Regions from separate parts of the Bacillus sp. NPDC094077 genome, predicted to be linked through region 2. Evidence: riboswitches for the same ligand, from Rfam matches in the RefSeq annotation. Region 2 holds a riboswitch; each other region holds the start of a gene.
The links. Region 2 has a riboswitch for S-adenosylmethionine ahead of ACQKNR_RS10735 (Na+/H+ antiporter NhaC family protein). Riboswitches for the same ligand answer to the same signal wherever they lie in the genome.

Region 1: it holds a riboswitch for S-adenosylmethionine, as region 2 does, so the genes downstream of both, ACQKNR_RS07060 (ECF-type riboflavin transporter substrate-binding protein) here and ACQKNR_RS10735 (Na+/H+ antiporter NhaC family protein) in region 2, are expected to answer to the same signal.
Region 3: it holds a riboswitch for S-adenosylmethionine, as region 2 does, so the genes downstream of both, mmuP (S-methylmethionine permease) here and ACQKNR_RS10735 (Na+/H+ antiporter NhaC family protein) in region 2, are expected to answer to the same signal.
Region 4: it holds a riboswitch for S-adenosylmethionine, as region 2 does, so the genes downstream of both, ACQKNR_RS24365 (MetQ/NlpA family ABC transporter substrate-binding protein) here and ACQKNR_RS10735 (Na+/H+ antiporter NhaC family protein) in region 2, are expected to answer to the same signal.

What each region holds. Positions count from the first base shown of each region.
Region 1 is NZ_JBNNUF010000002.1:416,867-425,744, reverse strand. It holds gene ACQKNR_RS07080 (LytS/YhcK type 5TM receptor domain-containing protein) at 1-1,090, shown strand, start outside; gene ACQKNR_RS07075 (YjcZ family sporulation protein) at 1,201-1,299, opposite strand; gene ACQKNR_RS07070 (energy-coupling factor transporter transmembrane component T family protein) at 1,435-2,235, opposite strand; gene ACQKNR_RS07065 (ABC transporter ATP-binding protein) at 2,228-3,928, opposite strand; gene ACQKNR_RS07060 (ECF-type riboflavin transporter substrate-binding protein) at 3,939-4,487, opposite strand; SAM riboswitch class I at 4,627-4,742, opposite strand; gene ACQKNR_RS07055 (aspartate/glutamate racemase family protein) at 4,896-5,576, shown strand; gene ACQKNR_RS07050 (macrolide family glycosyltransferase) at 5,626-6,804, opposite strand; partial or broken gene lepB (signal peptidase I) at 7,062-7,280, opposite strand; gene ACQKNR_RS07040 (ATP-binding protein) at 7,400-8,878, opposite strand, start outside.
Region 2 is NZ_JBNNUF010000003.1:388,968-397,845, reverse strand. It holds gene brnQ3 (branched-chain amino acid transport system II carrier protein BrnQ3) at 1-1,345, shown strand, start outside; gene ACQKNR_RS10765 (DUF3992 domain-containing protein) at 1,369-1,638, opposite strand; gene ACQKNR_RS10760 (response regulator) at 1,736-2,368, opposite strand; gene ACQKNR_RS10755 (sensor histidine kinase) at 2,365-3,420, opposite strand; gene liaF (cell wall-active antibiotics response protein LiaF) at 3,420-4,160, opposite strand; gene ACQKNR_RS10745 (PspA/IM30 family protein) at 4,267-4,929, opposite strand; gene ACQKNR_RS10740 (flagellar basal body rod protein) at 4,976-5,332, opposite strand; gene ACQKNR_RS10735 (Na+/H+ antiporter NhaC family protein) at 5,521-6,837, opposite strand; SAM riboswitch class I at 6,933-7,038, opposite strand; gene ACQKNR_RS10730 (DUF402 domain-containing protein) at 7,159-7,677, opposite strand; gene gltP (glutamate/aspartate:proton symporter GltP) at 7,746-8,878, opposite strand, start outside.
Region 3 is NZ_JBNNUF010000015.1:70,408-76,868, forward strand. It holds partial or broken gene ACQKNR_RS24795 (CD3337/EF1877 family mobilome membrane protein) at 1-129, shown strand, start outside; gene ACQKNR_RS24800 (lysozyme family protein) at 157-1,395, shown strand; gene ACQKNR_RS24805 (hypothetical protein) at 1,448-2,044, shown strand; gene ACQKNR_RS24810 (helix-turn-helix transcriptional regulator) at 2,319-2,519, shown strand; gene ACQKNR_RS24815 (hypothetical protein) at 2,525-2,818, shown strand; SAM riboswitch class I at 3,166-3,273, shown strand; gene mmuP (S-methylmethionine permease) at 3,357-4,766, shown strand; gene mmuM (homocysteine S-methyltransferase) at 4,741-5,718, shown strand; partial or broken gene tnpB (IS200/IS605 family element RNA-guided endonuclease TnpB) at 5,966-6,461, opposite strand, start outside.
Region 4 is NZ_JBNNUF010000014.1:56,174-65,051, forward strand. It holds gene ACQKNR_RS24340 (multidrug effflux MFS transporter) at 1-599, opposite strand, end outside; gene ACQKNR_RS24345 (DUF3981 domain-containing protein) at 716-2,437, opposite strand; gene ACQKNR_RS24350 (MFS transporter) at 2,516-3,049, opposite strand; gene ACQKNR_RS24355 (FAD-binding protein) at 3,046-4,482, opposite strand; gene ACQKNR_RS24360 (NAD(P)-dependent alcohol dehydrogenase) at 4,683-5,591, shown strand; SAM riboswitch class I at 5,672-5,786, shown strand; gene ACQKNR_RS24365 (MetQ/NlpA family ABC transporter substrate-binding protein) at 5,871-6,683, shown strand; gene ACQKNR_RS24370 (methionine ABC transporter ATP-binding protein) at 6,696-7,736, shown strand; gene ACQKNR_RS24375 (methionine ABC transporter permease) at 7,711-8,379, shown strand; gene ACQKNR_RS24380 (SDR family oxidoreductase) at 8,417-8,878, opposite strand, start outside.

The DNA of each region.
Region 1 (8,878 bases), on a different contig from region 2:
TATTTATATGGATGGAAATTATATTCATGATTTAAGACAAATTCCAGTCATAATTGGTACACTCTATGGTGGATTTCCTGTCGGTATCATATTATTTACTATTCTATTAATTACAAGATTTTTATTTTATGGATTTAACGTGTTAACAGTCATTGTTTACGGTATAATGTTCATTATTACAGCATTCGCATCTGCAAAATTTAATACATATAATAGAAAAATTAAAGTAGTTTCTGCAATGTTTTTAACGTTTTTCCTAGCAATATTTACAACTGTAATTGTATTAACTTTATCAGATTTTGAGGTGAATAATTTGTATATTATTTATTTCATTCTATTACCGACTACTTTAATGCTATTTATTGTTTATTTTAATGAGGTTTTAAAAGATGCAGTATTTATGCGCTCAAAATTAATTAAAATGGAAAAAATGGAAATTGTTAGCCAACTCGCGGCTAGTATATCGCACGAAGTAAGAAATCCTTTAACTGTCATAAAAGGATTTACACAACTTTTAAAAACACCAAACTTAACTCCTGAATCAAGAAACGAATATATTGAACATATACTTGAAGAGTTAAACCGTGCCCAGGAGATTATTGATGATTATTTAACGTTTGCCAAACCAGCACCAGAAAAACTAGATCATATTTCAGTAGAACAAGAGTTAAATCGAGTCATTAATATGATATTGCCATTATGTAATATGAATACGATACATATTACAAAAGATTTCTCAAAGGCAATAATTGTTGGTAATAAACAGCACTTCCAACAATGTTTTTTAAACTTAATAAAAAATGGTATTGAAGCAATGCCTAATGGTGGTACCTTAAGTATTTCCTCATCTATTAGTAATAATAAAGTTATCATACGAATTGAAGATAACGGAGTTGGAATGTCACAAGAGCAAATCAATCGATTCGGTGAACCGTATTTTAGTACAAAAACGAAAGGTACTGGTTTAGGTACAATGGTTGCTGTTAAGATCATTGAAACGATGCAAGGTACTTTAAAAATCCGAAGTGTTGTTAATAAAGGCACAACTTTGATGATCACATTACCAAAATATAATAATACCCTATCTTAATATAAATAAAAAAGGAGCATAAAGGCTCCTTTTTTATTTATATCGATACAAAAGTATCTTCTATGTTTTTTTAGTTTACATTTGTGGAAACTAATTAGAAATTAGTACCCTCAGCCCCAGCAGCTGCATCCTACAATAATTAATAAAATGAATAATACAACTAATAAAGCGAAACCTCCACCAAAACCACAAGAACCACCGAAACTCATATTTTCTCCTCCTTTTGGTTTGAAAACTAATAAGCAGTTAATCATTTTAACTGGTTCGTATTATACATTATGTGTATATCCCTTTTTTGAGCATGTCTATATAAAAATAAGTAAAAGCACTCACAAACGAGTGCTTTAAAATGGATACCAAAAGGATTGAAATACATTTAGTTTTAAATATACCGCAACAATTAAAATACAAACACCTGTAAATAAAGCGATGAAATCTCCACTTTTTGCTTTATTTTTGTAGAACCACGTACGTTTATTCTTCTTTCCAAACCCTCTTAAATCCATTGCATTTGAAACCGTATCGATTCTTTCTAGAGAATGAATGATTAGAGGCCAAAAAATTAAGATGCGATTTTTCATGCGAATCCATAAACTTGCTTCTCCTTTTTCAAAAGCTACTCCCCTTGCTTCTTGCGCATGTTTAATAACTTTATATTCAGACTGAATGTTGGGGATATAACGCAATGCAATATTTATTGCATATGTAATTTTATAATGAATGCCAAGTTTACTTAAGCTACTCACAAATTCGCTTGGATCTGTCGTATAAATAAATAGAAGTGTAAAAGGTAATAACGTAAAATACTTTAATGAAAGCGTAACTGCATAAAATAATGTTTCATATGTAATTGTCGCATAACCAATATGTAAAAACGGAGTATATGATCCAGTTAATTCAGATCCATATGTTGGTGTAATAAATAAAATCATAGCAGAGTTTAATAAACTAAATGTAAAGATAACAGTAAAAACAATAATAATTTTACGAAACGGAATTTTAGCAATTAAGAGTCCGATACATCCAATAAGAAATAAAATTAGCAGTATACGAAAATCAAAAAACAAAAAAGTAAGTGTCATACAAAATATGAATAAAAGCAATTTAACTACTCCATCCATCCGATGAAAGTATGTATTATGCATCTTCCTCCCTCCTATTAACATCTAAATAAAGTTCTATAAACTTTTCTGGATGTGATATCCCAGTAAATTTAATAAGATTGAATAAAGAACTCGCTCTAAGATTAGCTCTTTGTAACGTTTCTTGATGTCCTAATACAGTAGACACAGTATTATCCGCAATGATTTCTCCTTCATGTAATACTACCGCTCGGTCGGCATATTCTAATGCTAGATTCATATCGTGTGTGATAAAAATAAATGATATTCTCTTTTTAGCTAGTTTTCTAATAAACGACATAAACTGTTTATAATGATAATAATCTTGTCCAGCTGTCGGTTCATCTAATATGATAAGTTTTGGATTTGTTGTTAATACAAATGCAATTGTTAATCTCTTTTTTTGTCCGTAGCTTAATGCTTGAATTGGCCAATTTCGAAATGGATATAAACCACAAATTTTTAAAGTTTCTTCTGCTCTATTCTTAATTTCTTCCATAGAAAACTTTTTTAATTTTAATGTAAATGAAACTTCTTCTAAAACGGTAGGTTGTGTAATCATATGATTTGGATTTTGCATCACATAAGATATAAGCTCCCCACGTTTACCTATAGACCAAGAATTGATATTTACTCCACCTAATATAATCTCCGCATTTTTTGTTTTATTTATGCCAATAAGACTATGAGCTAAAGTTGATTTCCCAGCTCCGTTGTGGCCTAAAAGTGCTACAATTTCCCCTTCACGTATCGAAAGATTTACATTTTTTAATACTTTTTGTTTATTAGGATATGAAAATGATAAATTCTCCACTTTAAGTAATTCCTTGTTTTTAGTAGTACCTTTTAATACAACTTGCTTTTTCAGCCAATCTTTAATAACGTTACATACTCTTTCTTTTTTTAGATTTTCAAGTGGATATATTACATCATTATTACTATCAAAATTTAATCGTTTTAGTGCTTCTATGTAAATAGGCTCTCTTAAGCCAATACGCGGTAATATACGAGATGCTAAAATCTCTTCTGGTGTCCCTATCCTAGCAATTACGCCATCATCAATTAAAATGATTTTATCTAATTTCAGCTTTAAAATTTCTTCTATACGATGTTCAATAATTACAATTGTTTTATTATATTGTTCATGTACATCTTTAATGAGTTCTATCGTATGTAAGCTACTTGCTGGATCTAAGTTTGCTAACGGTTCATCAAACAATAATATATCGGCTTTTGTTGTTAACAGTCCTGCTAAAGAGACCGTTTGCTTCTGACCTCCTGATAATTCATGTGGACTTTGTTTATGAAAAGTATTCATATTTACCTTTGTTAATGAGTCTGATACAATCTTTTTCATATCATCTTGATTAACACATTCGTTTTCTAAATAAAATGCTACATCTTCCTCTACTGTCAGACCAATAAATTGAGCGTCTTGATCTTGCAAAATTGTTCCTACATGTTTACTCTGCTCAAAAATACTGCCTTTCCTTGGATCTTTTCCTGCAATTAAAAATTTGCCAGTACTAATCCCTTCATAAGAAAATGGGATTAGCCCATTGATACAATGAGCCAATGTCGACTTTCCTGAACCGCTTCGCCCAGCAATTAGTACTTTTTCCCCAGGATATATATGAAAGGTAATGTCTTTTAAAGTAGGCTGCGCAGCATGCCTGTATTGAAAGGTGAATTGTTCAAAAGAAATAATTGGATGCATATTAATATCCCTACTTTTCAATTTTTAAATGTGTATGTTTCTTATTTGATTTAGCTAGGCCGATTGTAATCGGTAATCCAAGAACTAAAAATACAATAATATCAGCAATTATTGCACCTAGTATTTGTATAACAATTTTGTCAAATGGTTCTCCCATCACAATAATATCGAATGCCCCAGCAAATAAAATAGCAATAACAATTCCAACTAACCCCGCAACTGCAAAATATGAAATATCACGCTTATTATACGTCCCGTTTTTCACACTAAAGCCCACCCTTTTTTGAATGATCCCCATCGTAAAACCGATAATACCTGAACTAATAACCCATCCCCACCAAATACCCCATCCAGCAATCGTATCTGTTACGGTATGACCGATAAGACCTATTAACAGTCCTGCCAATGGACCAAATAACGCTCCAAAAACAGTTAATATAGCTAATGCAGGTTTAATAAATGTATTTGGTGCAATAGAAAATCCCCAAAGTCCTAATATCCCGTATAAGGCTGCTCCAATTCCAATTGCTACTACTAACTTTGTTGATAATTTGTTCATGACAATTCCCCTCTCATATTAGTAAACTTTTATTACTCTATATTTATTAAAAAAATGAATTATGCATCGACACTCCCTTTCTATACAACAAAAAATGACCTCTTACATAAGAGGTCATTTTCTTTCACGTTCAAGAATCCTCTTATCTTTCAAAAAACACATCGTGTCCTCTGCGGAATTAGCACCTTCCTATGAAATTACATAGGGGTTGCTGAGGTTTCTTAGGGCCGTTCCCTCCACCTCTCTGGATAAGTATTAATTTGTAATTTGTATTATGGCACTATGAAGAGAAAAATTCAACACTTTTCTAACTATTTTTATTTTTCATTAAATAGTTCATTTAAATCATTGTATTCTTATCGGAATTATGAAATAATAAGTTCAAAATTGTTTCGGGAGGAATGCATAATGAAAGTAATTGGTTTAATTGGCGGATTGAGTTGGGAATCTACAACGTTATACTATAAACATATTAATACACTTACACTCTCTCAATACGATCAAAATGCGAAGCTAGTTTTATATAGCATGGACTTTGGTGAAGTAACTACTTTATTACAAAATCATCAATATGAAGAAGTGAAAAATGAATTAATCACAGTTGCAAAAAAAGTGGAAAAGTCTGGGGCTGAATGTTTATTAATGTGTTCAAATACGGTACATTTATTTGCTGAAGAAGTAGAACAGGCAATATCAATACCACTCCTTCACATTGGTGATGTAAGTGCTAAAAAAATAGTAGAACATAATATAAAACGTATTGGACTTTTAGGAACGAAACAAACGATGGAACAAGATTTCTACAAAAAAAGACTAGCAAATTATAACATTGAGACAATTATTCCAAATGACGAGGAAAGAATTTTTATTCATCATGTTATTTTAAATGAATTAAGTAAAGGGATTATTTCAAAAACGGCAAAAGAAAAGCTATTACAAATTACAAATTCATTAATTCAAAACGGTGCGGAAGGTATATTACTTGGCTGCACTGAAATCCCTTTACTCATTTCTCAAAACGATCTAACTGTTCCTGTTTTTGATACTGCTTTTTTACATGCAAATACTGCTGTACAATTTGCTGGATAATAATATAAAAGCATAAAGGTGGAGCCTCTATGCTTTTATATTGTCCAAACTATTTATTTAAAAGAGAATCAATAACTGCAATGGCCCTTTTTGAACCACCACACTCTAAAAAACTATCATTAAGTTTTCGTATGCCATGTTCGTACTTTTCATTTGAAAGAACATCTGTTATCGCCTCTTTTAAAGTTTGCACATTAACATGCTCTTTTAATAATCTATGTGCTGCTTCAAGCTCAGTTAGTCTTTGCGCGATCATAGGCTGATCTTTATCATGCGGTATTATCACAAATGGGACATTAAAATGAATTGCATCGTGGACGCTATTCATGCCGCCATGTGTAATAAAAACATCTGCTTCACTTAATATTTCTGATTGAGGTACGTATGGAGCAATTATAAAATTATCTGGCGCTTGCTTAATTTTAGAAATATCATTTCTATCACCAATTGCCAATACGACTACCCCTTCAAAATCTGAGAAAGCATCAATACAAGTATTAAAGAATGGTTCGAGTCCTTCAAGAAGAGTTCCCATTGAAATATAAATAACTTTCTTACCTATAAGCAATTCAAGTGGAAACTTTACATTTTTTTTACGCTTTGAAATACTCGGTCCAATAAAAATATTATTTTCTCCGAACGAATCACTATTAGGCTGAAAATAACGGCTTGTATACACGAGACTAATATCTCCCTTATTATTCATAAATTGAAGATAATTCTTTGGTTTCACTCCAAATTCATGTTCCATTTGATTAAGTAACTTTTCAGAGAGTTTATCAGGTTGGAATGGTGTTTCTGCATTTGGATGAAAAGGCAGGGTTTCCAAAAGTTCTGGTGGAATTAAAAATATAGGCGAGGATACTATGCCTGGAACTTGTAAATATTCCTTTACTAATTCTCCAGCGCCAAATATATCATAAATTACAAAATCAAAATTTATGCTTTTAGACAATTGTTTTGTAATTTCTAAAATATATAAAGAAGTTTGAACATGAACATGAAAAAATGCGTTTAATCCAGTTGTTGAATCAGTTTCGATAGAGATTTCTTTTAATAAATCTGGATGAGAATGTACAATAGCTCCCAAAACTTCAAGCCTTTCCTTAAAGTTTTCCGTTGTAATATAGTGTACGTTATCACCCCGTTCAGTAAAGGCCTTTACTAAATTTAAAGTAGGATTTACATGTCCCTCTGCAGGAAAATTAACCATTAAAATATTCAGCACCACTCTCTCACTCCTTATATTTCAAAGTTTTTATTAAGCATACTGTTATTTTTACCGGCAATCTGCCACTAATAGTCCTAATACGTTTGCTACTTTAGGTTGATAAATAATTGTCAGTCATCAACAAAAAAGACATCCACATAAGTAGATGCCTAACCGTGATAAGGAGTGTTCTGTGAGGTAAGGTACAAGCTGTTCGGCTTGTCCTATGCTATCAATATATGAATTTTTTTATAAAATGTGATTACTTAATAGAATTATTTTATCCGTTTTATTTGATCAAATGGATAATATACTATTTCTACTTTACCTATTATATTTGACTCATCAATAAGTCCGAGCGTATTCCTACTATCCTGACTGTGATTACGATTATCTCCGAGTACAAATAATTTATGCGAGGGAATTCTTATTTCTCTAAAGTTTGAAAAACGATTTGATACTTGTGACATACCTAACTTTATATACGACTGGTTCTATTGCATGCACTACTTTACCAAATTGAAATTAAAACAAAGGTAAAGTTTACTAAAGTAAATATAAAAAATGCCCAATAACAAAAAAATCAGCTTTTTGTTATTGGGTATTTAATGATTTAAGAGTTAATAATAGAGCGTATTGATATGAGTCTATCATCACAATTTGATAAAGATTGTTGCCCCTGAATTTTCGGCAAGTAAATAGTTACAGTTGTCCCGACACCAACCTCACTCATAATACTTATTATACCTTGATGACTTTCAATAATTTTGTAACTTAACATCAATCCAATACCGGTACCTTTTTCTTTCGTACTATAAAAAGGCTCACCTAATCTCTTAATTCTTTCTTCAGGTATTCCTATTCCTTCATCAATTACACTAATAATGACACCATCTTCATGTATTTCTTTCATATGAATTGAAATATTCCCGCCATCTGGCATTGCTTCGATTGAATTTTGTAAAATATTAATAAATACTTGTTTCAATTGATTTTCTGAGCATTCAATGATTATTTCTTTGGAATCTGTATGTAGTTCAACTTGAATATTTGTCATAATTGCTTTTGTATTAATTAGTGATACGACATTTTTAAAAATCTGATAAATATTTTTCTTTTCTGTATTTATTTCGTCTGTTTTAGCAATTGAAAGAAACTCTTGAAGGATTGCTTCTATTCTTTCAATTTCAGAAAGCATAAGATCAAAATATTTTTCTTGATCTTCTTTATTAATTTGGAATAACTGTATAAACCCTTTAATTACAGTTAATGGATTCCTTACTTCATGAGCTACACCAGCTGCTAATTGACCGATTGCTGCAAGTGTATCTGATTTATTTAGCAATTCTTCTGTCTTTTTCCGCTCGGTTATATCGCGTACAATAATCATAATTTTATCATGTAATAATGGTAAGCACCTAGCTTCAAAGAAATCAATACTTGCATTAAGTGTAAGTGGATATTCTACAATTACATTCGTTCCTTTTTCCTTCACTTGGCAAATTGCCTCTTGAAATTGTTGTGCTACTGGAGATGGTAATACTTCGTAAAACTTTTTTCCCATAAAAGCTTCTGCGGGTACGTAAAATTTTGTAGGGGATCCTGCTTTATAATCTATAATTGTGCCATCATCTTCTGTTAAGAAACATAAATCTGGTAAAGCTTTAAAAATTAATTCTAATTCAGATGTTTGCTGTTTTAACTGCTCTTCTATCGCCTTTAAATGTGTAATATCTACACCAACAGCCCAGTAGCTAAATCCTGTTACAGGAAACTGTTCCGATATATTGGACCACATGATTGTTTTGATCTCACCATTTTTACATGTTAAGTGCATTTCCCAATCTCTGAAATTTTTTCCACGATTCAAAAATTTATTTTGTATTTGGTGACGGTAATTATCGTCAGGATATAATAATTGAAGTGCGTTTGAATTACCGATAATCTCTTCGGCAGTATAGCCTGTTACAATTTCACATTCTCGATTCCACAGAACAAAATCTCCATTATAATCAAGCGCATCAACCATAACAGGCATGTTTTGTAAAATCGTATGTAATTCCTCCTCTTTTCGGGTGAGCAACGTTGTATT
Region 2 (8,878 bases):
ATCAAAAAAACATATTTTTTTCACGGGTCTTATGCTATTTTCTTTATTTTTTGGGGCAGGTAATTTAATTTTCCCTCCCATGCTTGGACAAAATGCAGGTGAAAACTTTTGGCCTGCAATGATTGGATTTTTACTAACAGGAGTCGGCTTACCGTTATTAACTGTTATTGCAATTTCTTTATCTGGGAACGGTATGCAACAACTTGCAAGTCATGTTCACCCATTATTCGGAATTTTCTTTACTGTAGTTGTATATATTGCAATCGGTCCATCTATGGGGATTCCACGTGTCGCTAACGTCGCTTATGAAATGGGTGTTAGTTCTTTCTTGCCAGAAACAATTCGATCTAGTAACCTAGCGCTATTTTTATACACAGTCATCTTCTTTTCTATCGTATTTTGGCTTAGTTTAAATCCATCTAAACTTGTTGACCGTATCGGAAATATATTAACACCTATTTTATTACTTTCTATTTTCTTATTGTTTGTTAAAAGTGTATTTACACCACTCGGGCAATCAGGACCAGCAATGCAAGAATATCGAACTTCCCCAATTTTCAAAGGTTTTATGGAAGGATATTTAACGATGGATACTATCTCAGCACTTGCATTTGGGATTATTGTTGTAAATGCCATTCGCTCTAAAGGTGTGAATGATCGTAAATCCATTGCCATTGCAACAGCAAAAGCAGGACTTATTGCCGCTACTGGGCTCGTACTTGTATATGGTGCACTTGGCTGGCTTGGTGCAACTAGCATCTCTCTCGGATACGCAAAAAACGGTGGACAGCTACTTACTGTTATCGTACAACAATTATTCGGTCCATACGGTCTGCTTCTACTATCTCTTATCGTTACACTCGCTTGCTTAACGACATGCGTTGGACTTGTATCTGCATGCAGTCAATATTTCTCAACATTATTGACGAAATTTTCATACAAAATATTCGCAAGTATTATTTGCTTTTTAGGACTACTAGTTGCCAACTTAGGTTTAACAAAAATTATTGCAATCTCTGTTCCTATTTTACTTGTTGTATATCCAATAGCGATTGTACTCGTTCTACTATCACTACTTCATAAGTATTTCGGCGGGTATCGATCTGTTTATGTAGGTGCTTTAATTGGAGCGGCAGTTGTAAGCGTATTTGACGGGCTCAAACAAGGCAATATTTCTGTTGCGTTTATCACATCTCATTTTGAATTTATTCCACTTTATAATCAAGGTATCGGATGGCTTATTCCAGCACTATTAGGTGCAACTATCGGTTTTACGATCGCTAAACTAAGCAGAGCAAAAAAAGTTCCATTAATAAATGAATCTCAAAACATAAAAGCCTCATAAAAAAACTCCCAAACGGGAGTTTTTTATATTTGATAAGCAGTATGATTAAAACTACTTATTTTATACGCTTTCGTATAATAATCAATATTTGTATCTACTGTTTCTACCTTAACAACGTCATATTGCTCTTCTTGCTTTACTAAAAATAAATAGTATTCCTCTGTCGCTTCGATAATAGCAATTCGATCTGTTTCAACATTATATTGTTCACAAAGTGCTTGTAATGCGTTCACATAATCCCCTAATTTTTTAGATTTATCCATTCCAAATATAGTTTGAACTAACATATACATTCTCCCCTTTATATGTCCTGTTAACACCTTTATGATAACGCTTACATTTTATATCGTCAATAAAAAGCTTTGGCATATAAATAGCCAAAGCCTTTTATCATTTTGTTAATTGATGCCTGAACGCATAAATAACTGCCTGTGTTCGGTCACTTACATGTAATTTATTTAATATATTACTTACATGTGTTTTCACTGTTTTAAGGGCGATAAATAGTTCATCTGCAACTTCCTGATTACTTTTTCCCTCTGCAATTAATAGCAAAATTTCATACTCTCTTTCCGTTAACTCTTCATGTAAAGGTTGTTCCTTCTTTTGACGCATACGAGACATCATTTTACCAGTAACTTTCGGCTCTAATACGGTTTCCCCGTCATAAGTAGCTCGCACAGCATCCGCAATATCACTTGCTCTTGATGTTTTCAATAAATAACTTGTTGCTCCAGCCTCAATCACAGGATACAATTTTTCATCATCTAAAAAACTCGTTACAACTACAACCTTTGCTTCTGGCCATTCTTGAATAATAGCCCTCGTTGCTTCAACCCCATCCATCTCATCCATAACAAGGTCCATTAAAATAATATCCGGTCTTAATTGAAGTGCTAATTCTGAACCTTTTCTTCCATTTTCAGCTTCTCCAACTACTTCAATATCTGGCTGTGTCGATAAATACGCTGATACACCCATGCGAACCATTTCATGATCATCAACAAGTAATACTTTTATCATACTTCTCCCCCTCTCTCAATCATAGTCGGTACTTTCACTTCAATTTGCGTTCCTTTATTTGGAAAACTAAGCACTTTTAGTGTCCCGCCAATCTCATGAACACGCTCTTGCATGGATCTTAAGCCATATGAACCCGCCTTATTAACTCCTACTTCAAATCCAACGCCATCATCTATAATTTTTAAAATCGCATATTGATCAATTTTACGAAGACGTACTTCCGTTTTCTTCGCCTTCGCATGCCGTAAAGTATTTGATAGTGCTTCTTGCACAATACGGAATAAGTGATCTTCTACACCTTTTTTTAATTCAATAGGCTCAATAAGCCATTCAATTTTCATATGTTGTTTTCGAGATAATTCCGTTAACAATTCTTCTATGCCCTCAGTCAGTTTTTTACCTTCCAATTGTACTGGGCGTAAATGCAGCAATAACGCTCTCATTTCTGATTGCGCATTTACAACCATATTTTCAACAAGCTGCAATTGTTTTTTTGTCGTATCTGGAAATTCAGCTACTTGTTCATTAATCGCTGACATCATCATCGACATTGCAAAAAGCTGCTGACTTACTGAATCATGCAGTTCCCTTGCTAATCGATGCCTTTCTTGAGAAATCGCTTCTTGCCTCATCTCTTCATTCCAATGAGCTCGTTCATTCGTTACTTTTTGAAATAGTCCCGCTTGCTCCTCTAATCGACGAGCAAGACCGATTACTTTTCGTTCCACTTCATGAAACTCATCATCCGCAGTAAACGAAACATCATTTGGAAAATTCCCTCGCTCTACTTCAAATAGAAAAGTATTTAATCCTTGTATACGCTGCTCAATATAATAACCGATAGCATAGCCTATAATTCCTCCAATAAGAAGACTAGTACTCATAATAAACAAGCCAATTGGAACAGAAGCGATGGATTCTTTCCAGAGTAAATCATAAACTTGTTGTTCGCTTTTCCATACATATACAATTGTACAAATAAGTGCGATACTCACAGAGGACAACATAGAATATCGAATATACATCCACGAAATATTCTTTTGTTTTTTCATTATACTTTCCTCACTTCCGTATCGCCTACGACAAGCGAAGAAATAATTTTTATACGGCGGGGAGCTTCTATATACTGCTCTGTTCTAAACGTAACATTACGGTTAAACCCTGTTTCTTCGTGTCCTGGCAGAAGTACTCGCCCAACAATAACAGAGTGATTTAAAGACAGTTCAATATCATATGGAACATATAAACGGATATTACCAACTACACCCCTAATAACGATTACCGTTTCTCCCTCTGGAATCATCGCGGTCGTTAAATCAATTTCAACATCACAAGCACCATATTGAACATTAATATCCTCAAGCTCATAAATATGATCCATCACTCGTACATTTCCTACGAACATATTTTTCAAGTACGGTTCTGTACGATATATTTGTTTTTCTTCATCTATATATCCTTTTTCTTTAATTTCAACCTTCATTGCTTTTTGCTGATGTCCTTGCTGAATAAGTTGATAACCAATTAAAGCTAAACAACCAAATACTACGAGTACAAAGGCTGCTGATGAGAATAAGAAAAATAAGAATACAATACCACCAACAAATAAAAATACATTTCCCCTTACATAACGATTCTTTTTTCGATAATACCTTCCAAACATAATCATAATAAATGCAAAAATAAGTGCACCAGGCTCAAAATGACCAAGTATCATATCAAGAAAAAGACCGAATCCAAATACGATGAGGAGCATCCCCATTAATTGTGTTTTTGAAAATTGCTTTTTCATTTCAGCTCCCCCCTTCAAATCACATATACATAGAAGAAAAGGCATTGCTTTCCAACACCTTTTCTCCTATCACTATATCATAAGCCTGTTTTATAATATACTACAATTATTTTGTTATTTCCTTCGTTAACGATACTTCACTTTTTTCTTTCATTTCACGCTCAAGTTTTGCAATTTTCATATCAAATGTATCGCGCTCATGCTCTTCATTCATACGAGTTTCTAAGTCACGAATGTGATCTTCAATTTCTTCGAATCGTAAGAACGGATTATTTTCATCCATTTTATGCATCGCAGTATTCATACGACGATTTGCATGCGCCATATTTTCACGTGCCATTAATTCCATACGTTTTGCGTGCATTTCTTTCAACTTATTTTTCATTTCAGAAAGACGACGCTCTAATTCATCAATTTGCTCTACAACACCTGCATACATTTCTTCTAATCGAGTTACTTGCCCTTCATAATAAGCTACCTCTTCTAATGCACGCTCATGCAGTTGTAATTCGCCTGCTTCTTGAGCAATGATAGCTTGCTTTGATCTTTTGTTAACGAAATAGCGTGCTTGCTCAAGCTCACGAGCGAAGTTAGATTTTAATGTTTTATGACGCTGAATTAACTTCTCAATTTTTGTTATTTCACGCTCACTATCGCGTAAATACTGGTTTAACATAGCAATTGGATTTTTTCTTTCTTTCTCATCTAACACATTATGAAAATCAGCTAAAATTGCATCGCGTACACGTCCGAATAAAGATTGTTTCATTATAAATCTTCCTCTCTTCTACTTTATAAATTTGATTTATTTTTTATTAGTTTTTCATTAATTTGTTCCACTCATCTTCAAAGTTGCTATATGATTTAGAACTTTCTGGAGCAGAATCAACAACTACAGGTTTTTCTTTTTTCCACTCACGGTATCCGTAGTATAAAACTACTAATGCTGCGATACCGATTAATGCTGGGGAATGAGAAAGGGCGATGGACAAGCCGATCAAACCAACAATACCCCAAGCTAACTTTCCAAAAAATGATTGTGCTCGCACAAATGATTTATAGCTCCAGTACACAACTCCTGCTCCGATTGCGAATCCTATAATACCAGCAAGACTACCAAGAGCAATTAAAGCCAAAATACCGGCCGCGATAAACGCTAGAAATTGTTTCATCTTGTGCTTGCCTCCCTTCGATTTGATACTCTTATCTTAACTATTTTTTCATTTTTCCATAACGAGCTTAAGAACCGTTTTCAACTCAGACTTAAGACCGAGACGTATTCAGTCCTTCATAATACAAAAAACGTGCAGAGATATTCTCTGCACGTTTTCCGTTTCCAATCTTAATGCTTCATATTAAATTAAGCTGTTTTATGGCACTCTTTTTTCTCAGTTACTTTCGAAAACTTCGGAAACCCAATCAGAATCGAAACTACTCCACATACCCCAACTAAAATGGGATAAAAGGCATATGGTAACAATTCAACCGGAGATAAAGCTGCAAATCCTGCCGCGGTTAACATTTGAGCCCCATACGGAATTAACCCTTGTACACAACATGAGAATAAATCTAATACACTCGCTGATTTACGAGGATCAATTTCATATTGATTTGCAATGTTTTTCGCAAGCGGACCTGTAAAAATAATTGAAATTGTATTATTTGCTGTACACATATTCGTCATGCTCACTAATCCAGCAATCCCAAACTCCGCTCCTTTTTTCGAGCGAATATTGCGAGTTAAAAGATTCATTAAATATTGAATACCGCCATTATATTGGATCAATTCAACCATACCACCAATTAAAATAGCAAGTAATACTAACTCCATCATACCGCCCATTCCAGTCGTTACACTTTTAAAGAAGCTCTCTAGCGTGTAACTTCCATCTATAAATCCGATAACACCAGATAGTACTGTACCACCAGTTAATACAATGAGTACATTCCAACCAAGCAGCGCTGTAACAAGTACACCTGCATATGGCAAAATCTTCACCCAATCAAAAGTATGAGCTTTAATTTGTGTATCACTTCCTAAAGTAATAATTACTAATAATACAATTGTAATAATAGCTGCTGGCAATACAATTAAAAAGTTTGTTTTAAACTTATCTTTCATTTCTGTTCCTTGTGAACGTACAGCTGCGATTGTTGTATCTGAAATAAATGATAAATTATCACCAAACATTGCCCCACCAACAACAGTTGCCATCGTAAGTGCAATTGAGATATCCGTTTGTCCACTAATACCTACAGCAATCGGGGCTAACGCTGCAATTGTTCCCATTGAAGTTCCCATCGCTAATGAGATAAATGCACCTATAACAAAAATTCCAGCTACGATAAATCCTGGTGGCAAAATAGATAACGCCAGATTAACAGTTGCGTCTACTCCACCCATTCCTTTTGCTGTTTCAGAAAATGCACCTGCAAGTACAAATATTAATACCATAATCATGATATCTGGATTTCCTGCTCCTTTAGCGAATCGTTCTACTTTCACATTAAAACTTTCTTTACGATTCATCGCTAAAGCGATTCCTACAGCAATTGAAATCGCTACAAGTATCGGCAATTTATAGAAATCACCTGTAATAATTCCAGAACCAATAAATAGCGCCAAAAATATCCCAAGTGGTAATAAAGCTAAACCATTTCCTCTCGTTTCTTTCAAAGTACCATCTCTCCCTAGTTTCAACCTTTTTTCTAATGAATAACAAAAGACCTCTTCCAACGAGAAGAGGTCTTATACATCTATAAGAAACACTCTTCTCATCTTTCAAGCACATGCTTGCTGGATTTGGCACAGCACTCTAAAATCGAGTCCGCTGCCGAGGCATCGTAGGGCCAGTCCCTCCGCCTCTCTTTATAAGAAGGTTTCATATTTATTTTTTAATAATAATTTCTTTCCTAACTTTACTCGCTTACAAAACAAAAGTCAATTATTTTTTGTATAGATTTTTTTGGTAATTATACAAAAACGCGAATACACCAATCATTTTAATTTTTCAATTTCTTTATCTAATATTGAAATCCAATAAAATTCTCCGTTTTTTATCGTCGCTACAATCCATTTTGTTCTATGCCAAGCTAGTTCATATTCTTCCTTTGTAACATCTCCCATACTATAGGCATCCTCTAACTCGTCTTCATCCAATACATAAATCTCACCGTTCGGTAACAATACTACATCTAAATATAAATCATCAAAATAAGGTAAACCACGCTCGTCTATATTATATTCTTTCGTCACGTCAATATAATATTGCACTAAATTTTTCCGGTCGTCTAGCATAGCCGTAATCGCAAAGTTTTTCCCATCTATAAAATATTGCACCCATGTATACTGATCGTCTGCAATACAAACTTCTTCACCATCATATTTTTTATAACTAGGTTCTCTCACTTTTTTTATATCTAATATTCCAAGCATCCCATCTTCTACCTGCTTGACTATATAATCTTTTTCTATTAATCGCTTCCACGAAGAACCGTCACCATATTTACGTTTCATTACGCCTGCTCCTTTTCTATATAGAGAAAAGCCCCCACATATTATGTGAGAGCTTGTTCAAATTATAATTAAGCTGCTTGTTTATTAGAAATTTCTTTCAAATAAGCTTGTCCTTTTTCAGCGTCATATTGACCTTCCCACTTAGACATAACTACAGCTGCTAAAGAGTTACCTACAACGTTAACTGCTGTACGAGCCATATCTAAAATACGGTCAATACCTGCAATAAATGCTAAACCTTCAGCTGGAATCCCTACAGTACCAAGTGTCGCCAATAATACTACGAATGATACGCCAGGCACACCCGCAATACCTTTTGATGTAACCATTAACACAAGTAATAATGTAATTTGTTGTGTAAGGGATAAATCAATGCCGTACATTTGCGCTAAGAAAATAGCCGCAATCGCTTGATATAAAGTCGATCCATCTAAGTTAAATGAATAACCTGTCGGAATAACGAAAGATGTAATTGCTTTCGGACAACCGAATTTCTCCATTTTCTCCATGATTTTCGGTAAAACTGTTTCTGAACTTGCTGTAGAGTATGCTAAGATCAGTTCGTCTTTTAAAATCTTAAAGAATTGGAAAATGTTAATCCCAAATATTTTCGCTGTAAGTCCCAATACAACTACAACGAAGAAGATCATTGCCCCATACACGACAATTAGTAATTTTCCTAACGGAATTAATGAAGCTAGTCCAAATGTAGAAACTGTAACACCAATTAATGCAAATACACCAAATGGCGCAAATTTCATAACTTGGTTTGTTACGTAAAACATCGCGTCGGCTACACCTTGGAAAAATTGCATAACTGGCTTTCCTCTTTCACCAATTGCCGCTACACCTAAACCAAATAATACAGAGAAGAAAATAATAGCAAGCATATCTCCTTCAGCTAATGATTTCATAATGTTCGTCGGCACAATGTTTACAAATGTATCCGCAAACGAATGACTTTGTACTTGCTCTGTTGTAGCTGTATATTTCGAAATATCTGTCTTTGTTAACTGGTCCATATTTACGCCTTTTCCTGGTTGGAAAATATTCGCTACCAGTAGGCCAACAGCAATCGCAATCGTTGTAATAATTTCAAAGTAAATAATTGTCTTTCCGCCTAGTCGACCTAGTTTTTTAACATCGCCAACACCAGCAACCCCAACAACAATACTTGCTACAACAATCGGTACAACGATCA
Region 3 (6,461 bases), on a different contig from region 2:
GTTCCTAAAGTGAATAATCAACAACATATAAAAGAAGGAACAGATAGTAAGAAAGTTAACGCAAAAGCACAAACACAACAAGAAGCTTTAAAAAATGTAAAAGCAAAAGAAAACATAAAACCAAAATAATTCAGCTCGTGAGGGAGGGTTTATACATTGAGTGCGGAACCAAATCGCGACTTTGAAAATGAACATCATCCTGAAGCTGAACTAGGGAATGCTAAGCCTGCCTTGAAAAAGGCAGGCCATTCTTTAGGGAAAGTGGCTGGTAAAGGATCAAAAATAGCTGGTAAAGCAGTCGCACAAGTAGGTAAGAAAGTAGCAGTTAAAGTAGCTCAAAAGGCAGCTACAGTTGCTGTTGCAAAGCCATTATTAATAGCGGCCGGTGTTATTATGGCTGCCGTTTTAGGTTTAGGTGTAGTGATATTTTTACTAACGTCCACGATGAGTGAAGATGAAGTCAGTCCTGGAGGGATTGGTGGTCCGTTTGCACCAGGTACTGCAAGTGTTAGTCCTGAGGTAATGAGATGGGAGCCATTAGTAAGGAAATATGCAGCGCAGCATGGTATTGAAGCAATGACTCCTTTAATTCTCGCTCTTATCCAACAAGAAAGTTCTGGAACACAATTAGATGTAATGCAAAGCTCGGAATCACAAGGGTATCCTCCAGGGTATTTTACTGATCCAGAGGAAAGTATAAAATATGGTTTAATGCATTTTGCTGATTGTCATAAAAAATCCAATGGTGATCAAAATATTACACTACAATGCTATAACTACGGGACCGGCTACGCTAACTATGCAGTTTCGAAAGGTGGATATACACACGAGAATGCAAGGGCATTTTCTGCAGAGCAATCAGCTAAAAATGGTTATAGATGTGCATCATGGCGAAGTCCGGAAGCAGTATCTAATAATTGGTGCTATGGTGATCCAGATTATGTTCCGCATGTTATGAAATATTATCAACCTGGTCAAAACCCCGGAGGTTCTGGTGGGATTGCCGGTGGTAGCGTTTTAGGTGATGATGTATTCCAAGCAATTATGGCAGAAGCCCTAAAGTACCAAGGATGGCCATATGTATTTGGAGGGCGTACGCCAAATACATCATTTGATTGTAGTGGAATAATTGAATATACGTATTCAAGGGTTGGTATTAATTTATTTGGTACCGCACAAACCCAATGGGATAAAACGCAACGTGTAACGGATCCTAAGCCAGGAGACTTAGTATTTTTCCATAGCACATATGCTACAAGTAACTATATTACACATGTTGGCATTTATGTAGGAAATAATACCATGTATCATGCTGGTGATCCAATTGGATATGCTGATTTAAGCAAAGCATATTTTCAACAACATTTTGCGGGGTATGGTCGTGTGGTTAGATAATACTGCAATTAACACTTAGCAACTCATGAAACTGCAAAAAGGAGGTAAATAGATGAAGAAAATTACCATTATAATAGCAATCCTATTAATATGTAGTATAGGATTTTTAGTGAAATATCAATCTGATAATGAAAAACTTAAAAATAATAATATAAAATTAACAAAAAAAGTGGAAAAGGTGGAGGCGCAATACAACGATACAAAAAAGGAGTTGTCGGCTCTAAAGAGTAATAATCAACAACAAGTAAAAGAAGCTGCAGAACGATTCCTTAAAGCTTTCCGTACGTATGATACTGGTAAAGGTGAATCCTACCTTGCTAATATCGATGCATATATAACACCAAATGCAAAGAAAGAATTAACTCCACCAGGTGGGCCAACGCAATCTGCTCCAGGGACTGTAGATGAAAAAGAAAAGAAAAAAGTCTCCTTTCAGTCTGAATACACAGGTGGCGAGTTGTACTATGCATTCTTAGACACTACTAAAGCTAATATATTAGCAAAAGTGAAAAGTAAAATTACAGTTAATGGTGTTTCATCTGATAATATGTCATTAATGCAAATAAATCTTATCTATGATGGAAATAAGAAGTTATGGCTTGTCGACAAGCTTATACCTTTAGCAGATTTAAAAGATCGTATGCCTTAAGTGGTGTACACATATTACATGTAGAGTAATAGAAAAACCCCTCTTAGCATTGTTAATAAGAGGGGTTTTTAGGTGTTTACTGTAACTTTGAAATAAAGTCGTACTGTTTATAAAAAAGATGTACCGTTTTAAAGAAAGTTATACCGTTTATAAAAAATATCCCTTTGTATAAAGGGATATTTTTTATGCGTATTTTTAATTGCAAAAATACTTTGTCAAAAATACTTTACGAATTGTAAGAAATAAATTGCAATTTTCTTAAGAGGTGTTGCTTTTGTTACATAATAGAATTGTAGTTTGCCGAGCAGAAAAAGGTTGGACGCAAGAAGAACTGGCAAAAAGGGTGGGTGTTAGTCGACAAACTATTGCTACTCTTGAAAAAAATAAATATAATCCTTCTCTAATTCTTGCCTTTAAAATCGCAAATGAATTTGAAAAGTCAATAACTGACGTGTTCGATTATCAGGGGGAGTGAGACATATGTTGTGGTTAAAATCTTTATTTTTAGTTTTAATATTCATCAGTCAGATGTATGTAGTAAAATTTCAATCAAGTGATGAGGCAAAAGACGAAAGAGGGAGAGAAATTCAATATAAAACAAATAATGTATTGTACAACATTCTATATTTAGGTATCATTACCATTATTATTTTTCAATCGATAGATATTGTTCCTTCAGAATTTCTACCTGATTTATTGTTATATTTTGTGCTTGCATTAAGTGTGCTAGGCAGTATTTTTATATTTATCAACAGAAACAGGAAAAATTACTAACATGAGTTAGGCTTTTTATCTTGTTCTAGTAGGCGTTTGAACAAAGTGTTTCTTTTAAAAAGGGGTAGAGTCACACATCCCTAAGTTGCTGGATATGTATGGTGACCCCCATAGCCAAAGAAGTAAGAAGATATTTAGAAGTGCATCAAATTTTGAGGAAGTGCTTGTGAACCGTATTATAAATAAATGAGGTTTTGTATGTTCGATTTTTAAATAATACCCAAGAAGGAGTGGGTTGCATTTATAGTAATACTCTATTTTTTGTATTTCTATAATAGATAATTTTTTTAAAAAACAGAATCATCTTGACAGTTATTGAATGGATTGATAAGGTTATAAAAAAATATTTCTTATCCAGAGAGGTGGAGGGACTGGCCTTATGAAACCTCAGCAACAGGTCTGCTTAAGTAGACACTGTGCTAATTCCAGCGGGTGATAATCCTGATAGATGAGAGCTTCCGTTTTTATTTGTCAGTAGCGCCCTCTTTTTTAGAGTGCGTTTTTGTTTTTTCTGGATAGTAACTAAAGGAGAGTAGAAATGGAGAACAAAAATGGGCAAGAATTTCAAAGGAAAATGCAAGCACGTCATTTAGTCATGCTATCACTTGGTGGGGTGATTGGAACGGGCTTATTCTTAAGTTCGGGTTACACTATTCAACAAGCTGGCCCATTTGGAACAATTCTATCCTATTTGGTTGGTGCGCTAGTGGTTTATCTAGTTATGCTATGTTTAGGAGAACTTTCCGTACATATGCCCGAAACGGGCGCATTTCATAGTTATGCAGTTAAATACATTGGACCGGGTACAGGGTATACAGTAGCCTGGTTGTATTGGTTAACTTGGACTGTTGCTTTAGGTTCTGAATTTACAGCCGCAGGATTACTTATGAAGCGATGGTTTCCATCGATTAATGTTTGGGTATGGAGTGCTCTTTTTGCCATTTTGATCTTTGTATTAAATGTTCTGACTGTTAAATTTTTTGCCGAATCCGAATTTTGGTTTTCATCGATAAAGGTTATAGCTATTGTGATTTTTATTGTTTTAGGAGTAGCGGCAATGCTAGGGTTTCTTCCGATGACTCATTCAAAAGCAGCACCATTCTTTTCTAATTTTACAAGTGGAGGTTTATTTCCCCATGGTGCTACGGCCATTATAATGACCATGCTTGCGGTTAATTTTGCTTTTTCTGGAACAGAATTAATAGGCATTGCAGCTGGAGAAACAGCGAACCCGGAAAAAATGATACCGAAGGCCATTCGAACTACTCTGTGGAGATTGATCATCTTTTTTGTAGGAACGATTGTTGTTTTATCTGCGTTATTGCCTAGTTCTGATGCGGGGGTATTAGAGAGTCCTTTTGTTGCAGTTCTAGAACGAATTGGGGTGCCATATTCAGCTGACATAATGAATTTCGTTATCTTAATAGCCATTTTATCTGCGGCAAACTCAGGCCTTTATGCCTCTTCTAGAATGCTTTGGTCGCTTGCGAATAAGAATACGATATCACCGATTTTTGGAAAAATGACGAAGCAAGGTGTTCCAATCAACGCCGTTATTTTCAGCATGGTGGGTGGAGCTTTGGCTTTGCTCTCAAGTATTGTGGCACCAGATACTGTCTATATCGTACTTGTTTCCATTTCCGGTCTAGCAGTAGTCGTAGTTTGGATGAGTATTAGTGCTTCCCAGTTCCTATTTCGCAGACAATTTTTGAAAGAAGGAAATTCTGAAAAGGACTTGATTTATCGTACACCACTATATCCATTAGTACCAATTGCTTCTTTTATCCTTTGTCTGGCATCGTGTATTGGAATTGCATTCGATCCAACACAGAGAATTGCCTTATATTGCGGCATACCGTTTATTTTGTTTTGCTATGGAAGTTATTATCTAACAAAAAATCTAAAAAAGAGGGGCGTAGATTATGTCGAACAAAATCAACCCAATTGATGATATTTTATCCCAACATTCCATTATGCTTCTTGACGGAGCATTAGCTACAGAATTGGAGGCGCATGGATGTAATTTGGACGATCCTCTTTGGTCGGCACGTGTGTTACTAGAAAATCCGGAACTAATTTATCAGGTTCATTCAGACTATTTTCGTGCTGGAGCGGACTGTGCCATAACAGCAAGCTATCAAGCTACTATTAGTGGTTTTTCCGCGCGCGGAATACAAGAACAGGAAGCTTTGGAATTAATTAAGAAAACGGTGTTACTTGCAAGAAGGGCAAGAGATGATTTTTGGAAGGAAAATACGCAAACGAATAGGCCTAAACCATTGGTTGTTGCATCAGTTGGGCCGTACGGTGCTTACCTTGCAGATGGTTCAGAGTATGTAGGCAACTATGGTGTGACAGATAGAACATTAGCAGACTTTCATCGTTCGAGAATGTCAGCGTTAATCGAAGCAGGTGCAGATCTATTGGCATTTGAAACGATCCCTTCCCTGCAAGAAGCAAGAGTATTAGATACATTATTGCGTGAGTTTCCAGAAACATATGCGTGGCTTTCCTTTTCGCTAAAAAATGAGAAAGAGATTAGTGAAGGTATGAAACTCGTGGAGTGTGCACGAGCTTTTGAGAAAAGTAAACAAATTGTAGCGATAGGCATCAATTGTGCGCCAGTAACCATTGTGACTGGTGCAATCCAAGAGTTGAGGGCAAACACCAAAAAATCGATTATTGTTTATCCAAACTCTGGTGAAGCTTATAATCCAGAAACAAAAACATGGCATGGTCATGAACAATGTAACGCGTTGGATATTCAATCTGAAGAATGGTACCAAGCAGGTGCACGTTTAATAGGTGGATGCTGCAGAACGACTCCTTATCACATTGAGGAGATATCGAACAAGTGGCGTTCTTCCGAGTTTTTCTATTCGAAAGAAGCAAAACAGTAATGTAATGGATGATAATCTATCTTTGTGTGTATTTTCATGATTTTGCTTGTTCAGGAATCTACAGTTACGTCTAGTGGCACAAAATGTCTTTTCAGAGACACAAATGTGGATGGTAGCCTCGGGAATCCATTGGACTTTTGGGTACCTTAGGTATGGAAAGGAATCAGGGAAATTGAACTACCCCCACTTTCACTTCGTTTAGAAGTGGGGGATTCCTAAGTAAAGGGTTCTATCGAACTCTAATTTATTAGGCTAACCCCGCAGTCCTTGCGGTTAGAAGCCTTATCGCTTCATTCTTTAGATTGATACTTGCGTTAATATCCCTATCATGGTGTGTACGGCAAGAAGGGCAATCCCATTTACGTAGGTTCAGATTTTTAACGTCTTTGTTTTGATATCCGCAACAAGAACATAATTGGCTTGAAGCAAATGTTTTCGATACGACAATGACTTGTTTACCGTACCATTTTGCTTTATATTCCAACATAGTTCGAAACTGTGACCATGATACCTCACTAATTGCTTTTGCTAACTTACGATTTTTTAACATATTCGATACTTGCAAATCTTCTATACCGATAACATCGTGGTTTTTGATGATTTCAGTTGAGATTTTGTCTAAGTAATCTTTTCTAGCATTTGCCACGTATTCATGAATTCTAGCTACCTTTACTCGCTGTTTATTCCAGCGGGAAGATCCTTTCATTCTTCTAGAAAGAACACGCTGTGCTTTTGCCAACTTC
Region 4 (8,878 bases), on a different contig from region 2:
AATGTTTCACGTAATACGAAAGTAGCTGATATTAGCATGAATACACTAATTGCTCCAAGAACAATAAAAACGCCGCGCCATGTTGTAAACTGTAACAATTGTCCTCCAATAATCGGTGCCAAAATAGGCGCTGCTCCGTTTACTAACATAAGTAGTGAGAAAAACTTCGTCATTTCAGAACCTGAATACATATCTCTTACCATTGCACGAGATATAACGATGCCGGCAGACCCTGAAGCACCTTGTAAGAAACGTAAAAGTACTAAAGTCCAAATAGACGGTGCTACAGCACAAAGTAATGAAGAAGCAACATAAATAATAAGAGCAATAATAAGAGGTTTGCGCCTTCCGTAAATATCACTAATTGAACCGACGAATAATTGCCCTACCGAAAGCCCAAGCAAACAAGCTGTCAATGTAAGCTGTGCGAGAGATGCACCTGTTTGTAAATCATCCGTTAATTTCGGCAACGAAGGCAAGTACATATCAATAGATAATGGCCCAATTGCCGTAAGTGTCCCTAATACAAGAATCATCCATAACCTGTTTGTCTTTACAGGTTTATATACTTCGTGATTAACTCCATTCACTTTTTCCATTCACCCTTTCATATAAATGTCGAATCGTAACAATTATAGTTACAACATAAATATACGTCAAGTATCCCGTATTTTCCTGTTTAATAATGTAAAAAAGCGATAGAATCTCTATCGCTTTACTTTTTCAAATTGCTATTTGTAAATTTAGATACGGATGACATCGCCTCTCCTGTATCTAAATATGTGATTTGAATTGGATCCCCCACTTCTGTAAACATAGCATATGGGAATTTTTTCACAGGTATCATAAATACTTTTTGTTCGTTCTCTAACAGTACATACACAATTGTATTTTCACCTGATTTTTCTTTATATACGCGTTGTACAATACCTTCTTTTTGCGCCTCTTTTCCATTTGAAGTCGGTCTAAATGAATCTCCACTTCCGCTTAGCGCATTTTTATAATTCTCAAGTGCTTCTTTTTGCGTCGAGCCTGTTGCAAATATCTTCGCATTGGAAGCATAGATGACAGTATGAGCACGTACTAATCCTCCGTCATCAATAACAGGTACAATCCAAGAAGGTTTACCATACACATTATAAATAACTGGCATCGTCCCATGCCATTTCTCTCTCTTAAAGGAATTATCCACTACTTCCGAAGCAGCTGAACCGTCCATAATTCCTTTTACTTCTTTTCCGTTATAGTAATACAACTTACCTGTACGCGCATCAATGAGTGAGTAACCTAACGCAGAATCTACTCCTTCTTTCGGAGAAGTGAAATCAGTAAAGTAATATAGCGTTCCATCCTTACCGAAGATTGGTGTAACGCCTTCTTTCGTTCCCCACTCAGTTGGAATCTTCATATCAGTTTGTGAGAACTTCGTATTCCAAAATCCGTGAATATATTTACCGAAGTACGTATTTAACGTAGATGCAGTCTCATGATTTAATACGCCATCAACAAATTTAGGTGCCTTTCCTTTATCGTATCTTTTCACTTCACCTGTTTGTGCATCTACAACAACAACACCCTCTACCTCAAATCCAGATCTTCCTGAAATAAATTCACCATACGTCATTGTATAATACGGTTTCCCTTTATCATCAACTTCAAATTTAGGTTTCCCTTTAAAGATTAAATTTGGTTCCGCTTTTCGCACAACACGCTCTAAATTATTCCCGAAAAACATGCTTGGCACATATTTCATCTTATAACCGAGGTGCAGTTTCGCTTCCGCGTCAGGATTCGTACCTGACATCGTTACATAACCTGGAATTGTCTCCGCTTTCCTTGCTTTAAAAAAGCCTGAAACTTCAATCGGCGCTACATATAAAGCCTCACCGTTTACCATTTGTGGCGTTAATTCACCTAGCTCAAAATAAGCTACTTTCGGAATATCTCCAAATACTTTTTTCATCTTATTCTCAGCTGTCTTTGGCGGCACTGTAAACGGCTGATCATTTTCAGTAAATGGCTCTGAAATATCTTTCTCTACCTTCACAACAGAATCATATTTCTTTTGCGAGATTACTATATCGTACAAATAACCAAAATAGCCGTAACTTGCGAGTAAAACAAACATTAGAAGTCCTTTTAACGTACCTTCTAATTTTCCTATCTTCTCTTGTGAAAATAAAACAAGCCCAATTAAAATTGCTACTGCAACAGAATAATGAGTAAGAATTGAATCTGCTCGATCATCAATTAGCCAAAAATATTCATAGATTGCAATACCAATCCAAAATAAAATAGGAATGACTAAAATAGATGATTTTTTACCCTTTACAACCTCCTCATCCCCTTTCTTATCCACCGCTCGAAGTTTATTACTACTGCTTCTTGTCCATGGAATCAAAAACAAAGTGAGAATAGCTAAAACTAAAAATTTTATCAAAGGCAATGTCCCCTTTTCTTTTATCTTCTCCTTAAGTATAACAAATAAAGGGGAATCAGGTAGAAATGGGAATGATTATATTTTTTTACTACTTAACACAAATCCACTTACCATATACAACACTGAGGCAATATAAAAAATCGTACCAATCGTTAAGAAATCCACTAAGTAACCTGTTGCGATAACAGCTACTGCACCACCAATCGATGTCCATACATGGTACTTTCCAATTTCATAACCAGCTTCCTTATGCGCAACCTTTCGCGCTAACGACGTTTTCTCAGTATTACGCTGTACAGCACCTAAAACTCCCATTACAATTTGAAGAATATATACATGCCAAACTTCTGTTGCGATAGGAAAACAAAGCATTAATATAGCCATGGACCAAGCGTATACAATTAATAGCTTTCTATCACCCACTCTATCAGAAATTCTCCCAACTAATGGATATACTAGAGCTGAAGTTAAAGCAAATAAGCCGTATGCCCAGCCAAACTGCGAGAAACTATTTCCAACATTCCGAAGCAATAATATATAAAAGGGAAATACCATACTACCGGCCATCATAATAATGCTTTGTGAAGCTACAAATCTTCTATATGTCATTTGCTATACTCCTTATAAAATAAATTCACAAATCTTTCCTCCGGGTCTACCTCTTTCTTTTTCTGAAGAAATTCATCCATGCGAGGATATGCTTTCTTTAGCTGTTCCTTTGCTGGATAAGAATAGTAAGGTAAATAATAGCTCCCATTATGCTCTAAAGTAACATTAATCATCTTCTGAATGACCACTTTTGTTTTCTTTATTTCCTCTTCAGAGCGCCCTTGATTAATTAGAAGTACAAGCGCAAACATATCATCTTTCGCATAAGATAGCACCGCATTCTCATTCTTTTCTACGTAGCGGATTGTAATGTTAAGAAGGTTTAATTCCTCTTCATTTAAAACACTTCGTAAATCATCTATATACCCTGCAAAACTATCTATTGGTACAAAATACTCTTGTAAAACTTCGGTCAAGTTCGGATTATCATATTCCATAAAAGCACTATCAGATCTCATTACATTATTTCGAGTTTCGTACTTACCATCTGTACGTTCAAAATAACTTCTTTGTATATCCCAAAATGCATTCTTCCCCCAATCACTATAACGCGATAATCCAAGCAAAAATTTTGGTGCAGCTATAATATTTTCTTCTTTTAATTTACTGTACTCTTCCCTCATATTTTGATTTTGTGCCAATGTATAATCCGTTACATACATCTCTTTTAAAAATGAGTTTGGAGCAACAGAAATACGAGCTAAATGCATACGAACATTTTCATCTTTTTTCACTTTCTCTTTGAAATAAGACGCGTATTCTTTATAATCTATCATTCTCGTGTGCATTTCATATAATTCATCATCCGTTAACTTTAGGGTCACATCTAAAATGACACCAAATAATCCGTAACCACCAATGACATATGGGAATAACTCCTTATTCTCTTCCCTGCTTACATTACGTACAGTACCATCTGCCATTAATAGTCGAAATGATTCGACCGTATCAATCAATGCTTCATGACGAATATCACGTCCATGTACGTTTACGCTTAATGAACCACCGACTGTAAAAATATTTTGCGATTGCATAACTTGAACTGCAAGACCGTATGGATTAATTTTCTTCTGAATATCATTCCACGTGACACCGCTTTGGACTGTAATCCGCTTCTTCTCTGGATCAAATTCTAATATTTTATTATATCCTTTCATATCAAGCATCGTGCCGTTCGGATAATACGTCTGCCCGCCTTGGCTGTGTTGCATACCTGCAATGGAAATCTTCTCTCCAGAAACATTTGCATCTTGCACCAGCTTTTTTAATGAACTCTCATCCTCAGCATTTTCCACACGTTTAATCTTTGTTGGAAGCAACTTCCCTACATCGCTCATAATAGGATGATCCAATTGCTCTTTATATGTATGTATAGATGTCGTGAGCAACGCTGTATACGCTACAATTACAACTGCTATCTTTCTTTTTTTCAAATGGCACTCTCCTCGTTTGAAATTCTAACCTCACTAGTACTTCTCTTTATTTTTATTGTAACTACTTTCTTAAAAGGAAAATACTACACTGTAAAAAAGAACTACCTTTCTTTTACTTATTATGAAGTGAAACTATAAGCATGATTTAAAAAGCATTTAAATATGATATAGAGAAAAACAACTTAATTCAGGAGGTCGCTATGAAAGCAATTATTTGCACAAAATACGGGCCACCTAACGTTCTCAAACTTCAAGACGTAAAGAAACCTGATCCTAAAAAGAATGAAGTATTAGTTAAGATTCATGCAACAAGTGTAACAACTGGAGATTGTAGAATGCGAAGCTTTACTAGTCCACTTTTATTTTGGATTCCTATGCGAATTGTATTAGGTTTTAGAAAACCGAGAAACCCTATACTTGGCGTAGAATTAGCTGGAGAGGTTGAGAACATTGGATCGGATGTAACTCAATTTAAAAAAGGAGATTCTGTCTTTGCATTAACTGGACTCCATGCTGGTGCTTATGCTGAATATACATGTGTACATGAAAGTGGGCTAATTACCTTAAAACCAAACAATTTAACATACGAAGAAGCTGCTACTATTCCTTTTGGTGGAACTTCAGCATTACACTTTCTAAGAAAAGGACATATAAGGAAAGGGCAAAAAGTACTTATATACGGTGCCTCTGGGTCAGTAGGGACAGCTGCTGTGCAACTTGCTAAACATTTCGGCGCGACTGTTACAGCTGTTTGTAGTAATTCAAATTTTGATTTAGTAAAATCTTTAGGGGCTGATAACGCAATTGATTATACGAAAGAGGATTTTACTGAACGAGGCGAGCGCTACGATATTATATTTGATGCAGTCGGAAAATATAATAAGTCTCTTTGTACAAGTGCATTAATGCCTAATGGAAAATATGTATCTGTTAATGGAACGATGGCAAAAGTCAGTAAAGACGATATGAACCTACTCAAACAACTAGCTGAAACAGAAAAGCTAAAACCTATTATTGATAGAACTTACCGATTAGAAGAAGTTGCAGAAGCTCATACGTATGTAGAAATGGGCCATAAGAAAGGCAACGTTTCGATTACCTTAAAATAAAATATATTCAGAAAATAACGTTGACAATTCCTTTTGTAAGATTTACTATTAGTACCATATTTAAAAACTACATATACATACTCTTATCAAGAGTGGCGGAGGGACTGGCCCGATGATGCCCGGCAACCGAGCTTATAACGTATAAGCTAAGGTGCTAATTCCTGCAAAACGAGTTTTCGTTTTGGAAGATAAGAGAGGAACCTATTTCGTATATTCGGCACCTCTCTTATTTTGAGAGGTGCTTTTTATTCTGGAACGTATATTAAGGGGGAATTATAGATGAAGAAAGTATTATTGAGCATTGTAAGTGGAGCAGTACTATTATTAGGCGCATGTAGCGCAAATTCAGATAAAGAGGTAAAAACATTAGATGAGAAAAAAATTACTGTCGGTGTAACAGGTGGACCACATGAACAAATTTTTGAAAAGGTTAAAGAAGTTGCGGCAAAAGATGGTCTCGAAATTGATATAAAAGTATTTAATGATTACGTAGCACCAAACGTTTCGTTAGATGAAAAAAGCCTTGATGTAAATAGCTATCAAACGAAATCATATTTAGATGTATTTAAAGCCGAACGCAACATGAAATTAACTGAAGTATTTTCAACAGTAACATTCCCTATGGGCGTATATTCTAAAAGCTTAAAAGATATAAAAGAATTAAAAGAGGGCGACGCAATTGCTGTACCAAATGATCCGACAAATGAACTTCGAGCTTTAAAGTTATTTGAAAAAGCAGGGGTTTTAAAAGTTGATCCAAAGGCTACAGAAAAAGCGACTGCGAAAGATGTAATTGAAAACCAAAAAAATTTAAAGATTGTTGAATTAGAGGCATCTCAATTACCAACACAGCTAAGTGAAGTGAAAGCAGCGGCAATTAATACAAACTTTGCATTAGGTGCAAAATTAAGTCCAGCGAAAGATTCTATTTTCCGCGAGGGAAAAGATTCACCATATGTGAACTGGGTCGTTGTTCGTACTGAAAATAAAGATGATGCTGTCGTAAATAAATTAAAGAAAGCTTATCAATCTAAAGAAGTAAAAGATTTCATTGAGAAAAAATTTGATGGTTCTGTTTTACCGTCTTGGTAGGAGCTGACTATAATGATTGAATTAAAAAATATTTCCAAAGTATTTTCAACAAAAAAGGGGAATGTCGAAGCTCTTAAATCAACTTCTCTTAAAGTGGCAAAGGGCGAAGTATTTGGAATCATCGGATATAGTGGCGCTGGTAAAAGTACATTAATCCGCTGTGTAAATTTATTAGAAAAACCAACGACAGGAAATATCATTGTAAACAATCAAGACTTAACAACTTTGTCGACAAAAGAACTAGCAAAAGCGAGACAAAAAATCGGAATGATTTTTCAAGGATTCAATTTACTTAAAACTGTTACCGTTTATGAAAATATCGCATTACCGTTACGCCTTGCTGGCATTCCAAAAGCGGAAATTGAAAATAGAGTAGAAAAGTATTTACGCATTGTCAATCTTTTCAATCGAAAAGATGCTTATCCGAGCGAACTTTCTGGCGGCCAGAAACAGCGTGTTGCGATTGCTCGTGCACTATCACATGAACCCGAGGTTTTATTAAGTGATGAAGCAACGAGCGCATTAGATCCAGAAACAACCGATTCTATCCTTGATTTGTTATTAAAAATCAATGAGGAAATTGGAATCACGATTTTACTCATTACACATGAAATGAATGTCATCCAGCGTATTTGTGACCGAGTTGCCGTTATGGAGCATGGATCTATAGTCGAAAGCGGGACTGTGAAAGATATTTTCACAAATCCACAACATGTAACAACGAAGAAATTTGTAAATAGCGCATTTGCAGCGAAAATTCCAGAAGAAGTACAAAAAGAATTACAAACTACTGGTGAAATTGTAACACTTTCTTTTATAGGAAATTCTTCAGGAGAACCAGCACTAGCTGTCGCTACAAAACGTTTCCAAGTATATCCTCATATTTTATCCGGTAATATTACGCAGTTAAAATATGAGGCATATGGGAAACTGGTCGTTCATATGCAAGGTGAAAAAAATGAAGTAAACCGTGCTTTATCATTTTTACAAGAGCAAGGGATCATCGTAGAAGGAGGTAGAACAGATTATGGAAAACAAGTCCTTTTTGGATGAATGGGGTAAAGTAATATGGGAAGCAACAATTCAAACATTTCAAATGACATCTATTTCATTACTCATCTCTATCCTTATCGCATTACCACTTGGTGTCACGCTTGTTTTAACAAGACCTGGTGGACAGCGAGAAAATAAAATCATCTATCCTATTCTTAATACAGTTATTAATATCATTCGCTCTCTTCCATTTATCATTCTATTATTCTTCATTTTACCTTTTACAAAGTTTCTAATGGGAACATCCATTGGCGTGCAAGGTGTTATCGTACCACTTGTTGTCTTCACAGCCCCTTATATCGCACGTTTAATGGAGACAGCTTTACTAGAAGTGGATCGTGGTGTTATTGAAGCTTACCAAGCAATGGGAGTCTCTACTATAAAAATCATTTGGCACGTCATGGTTAAAGAAGCACGCCCATCTCTTGTACTCGGATTAACAATCGCAACAATTGGCTTAATTGGCGCAACAGCAATGGCTGGTCTTGTAGGCGCTGGTGGGCTAGGGGACTTGGCATATCGCTTCGGACATTTACGCTATGAACCTGAAGTAATGTATGCAACCGTCTTTATTTTGATTATCCTCGTTCAAGGATTACAGTCTTTAGGGAATGGTGTTGCACGGAGATTAAAGAAAGATTAAAAAAGAAGGTATCTCACCGAAATGAGATACCTTCTTTTTATCTTTTAAATCCACCTTCTGAATGAATAACTTGTCCAGTAATCCACTCTGCTTCTTCACTTACCAAAAACTTAATTAGTCTTGCTGCATCCTTTGGCTCACCAATTCTACCAGAAGGAAACATTGGCTTTAATCCTTGCTGTATCTCTTCATTCATCCATCCTGTATTAGTTGGACCTGGGTTAATTGCATTCACTGTTATTCCTAGGTGGGCCACTTCTGCTGATAACGTACTAGTAAGAGCGTCAATAGCTCCCTTCGTTGTTGCATACGCTAGTTCTCCTGCCATAGGTCCCTTAAATTGCCCCGAAGTAATATTAACAATTCTACCCCCAGACGTCTTCTGAAATCCTCGCGCAAACTGACTACTGAGTAATGTAGTTGCACGGACGTTTACCATATAATGCTTATCCAACTCTTCAACAGTTAAATTAGAAAAATCATTATTAGTAGAGTAAGC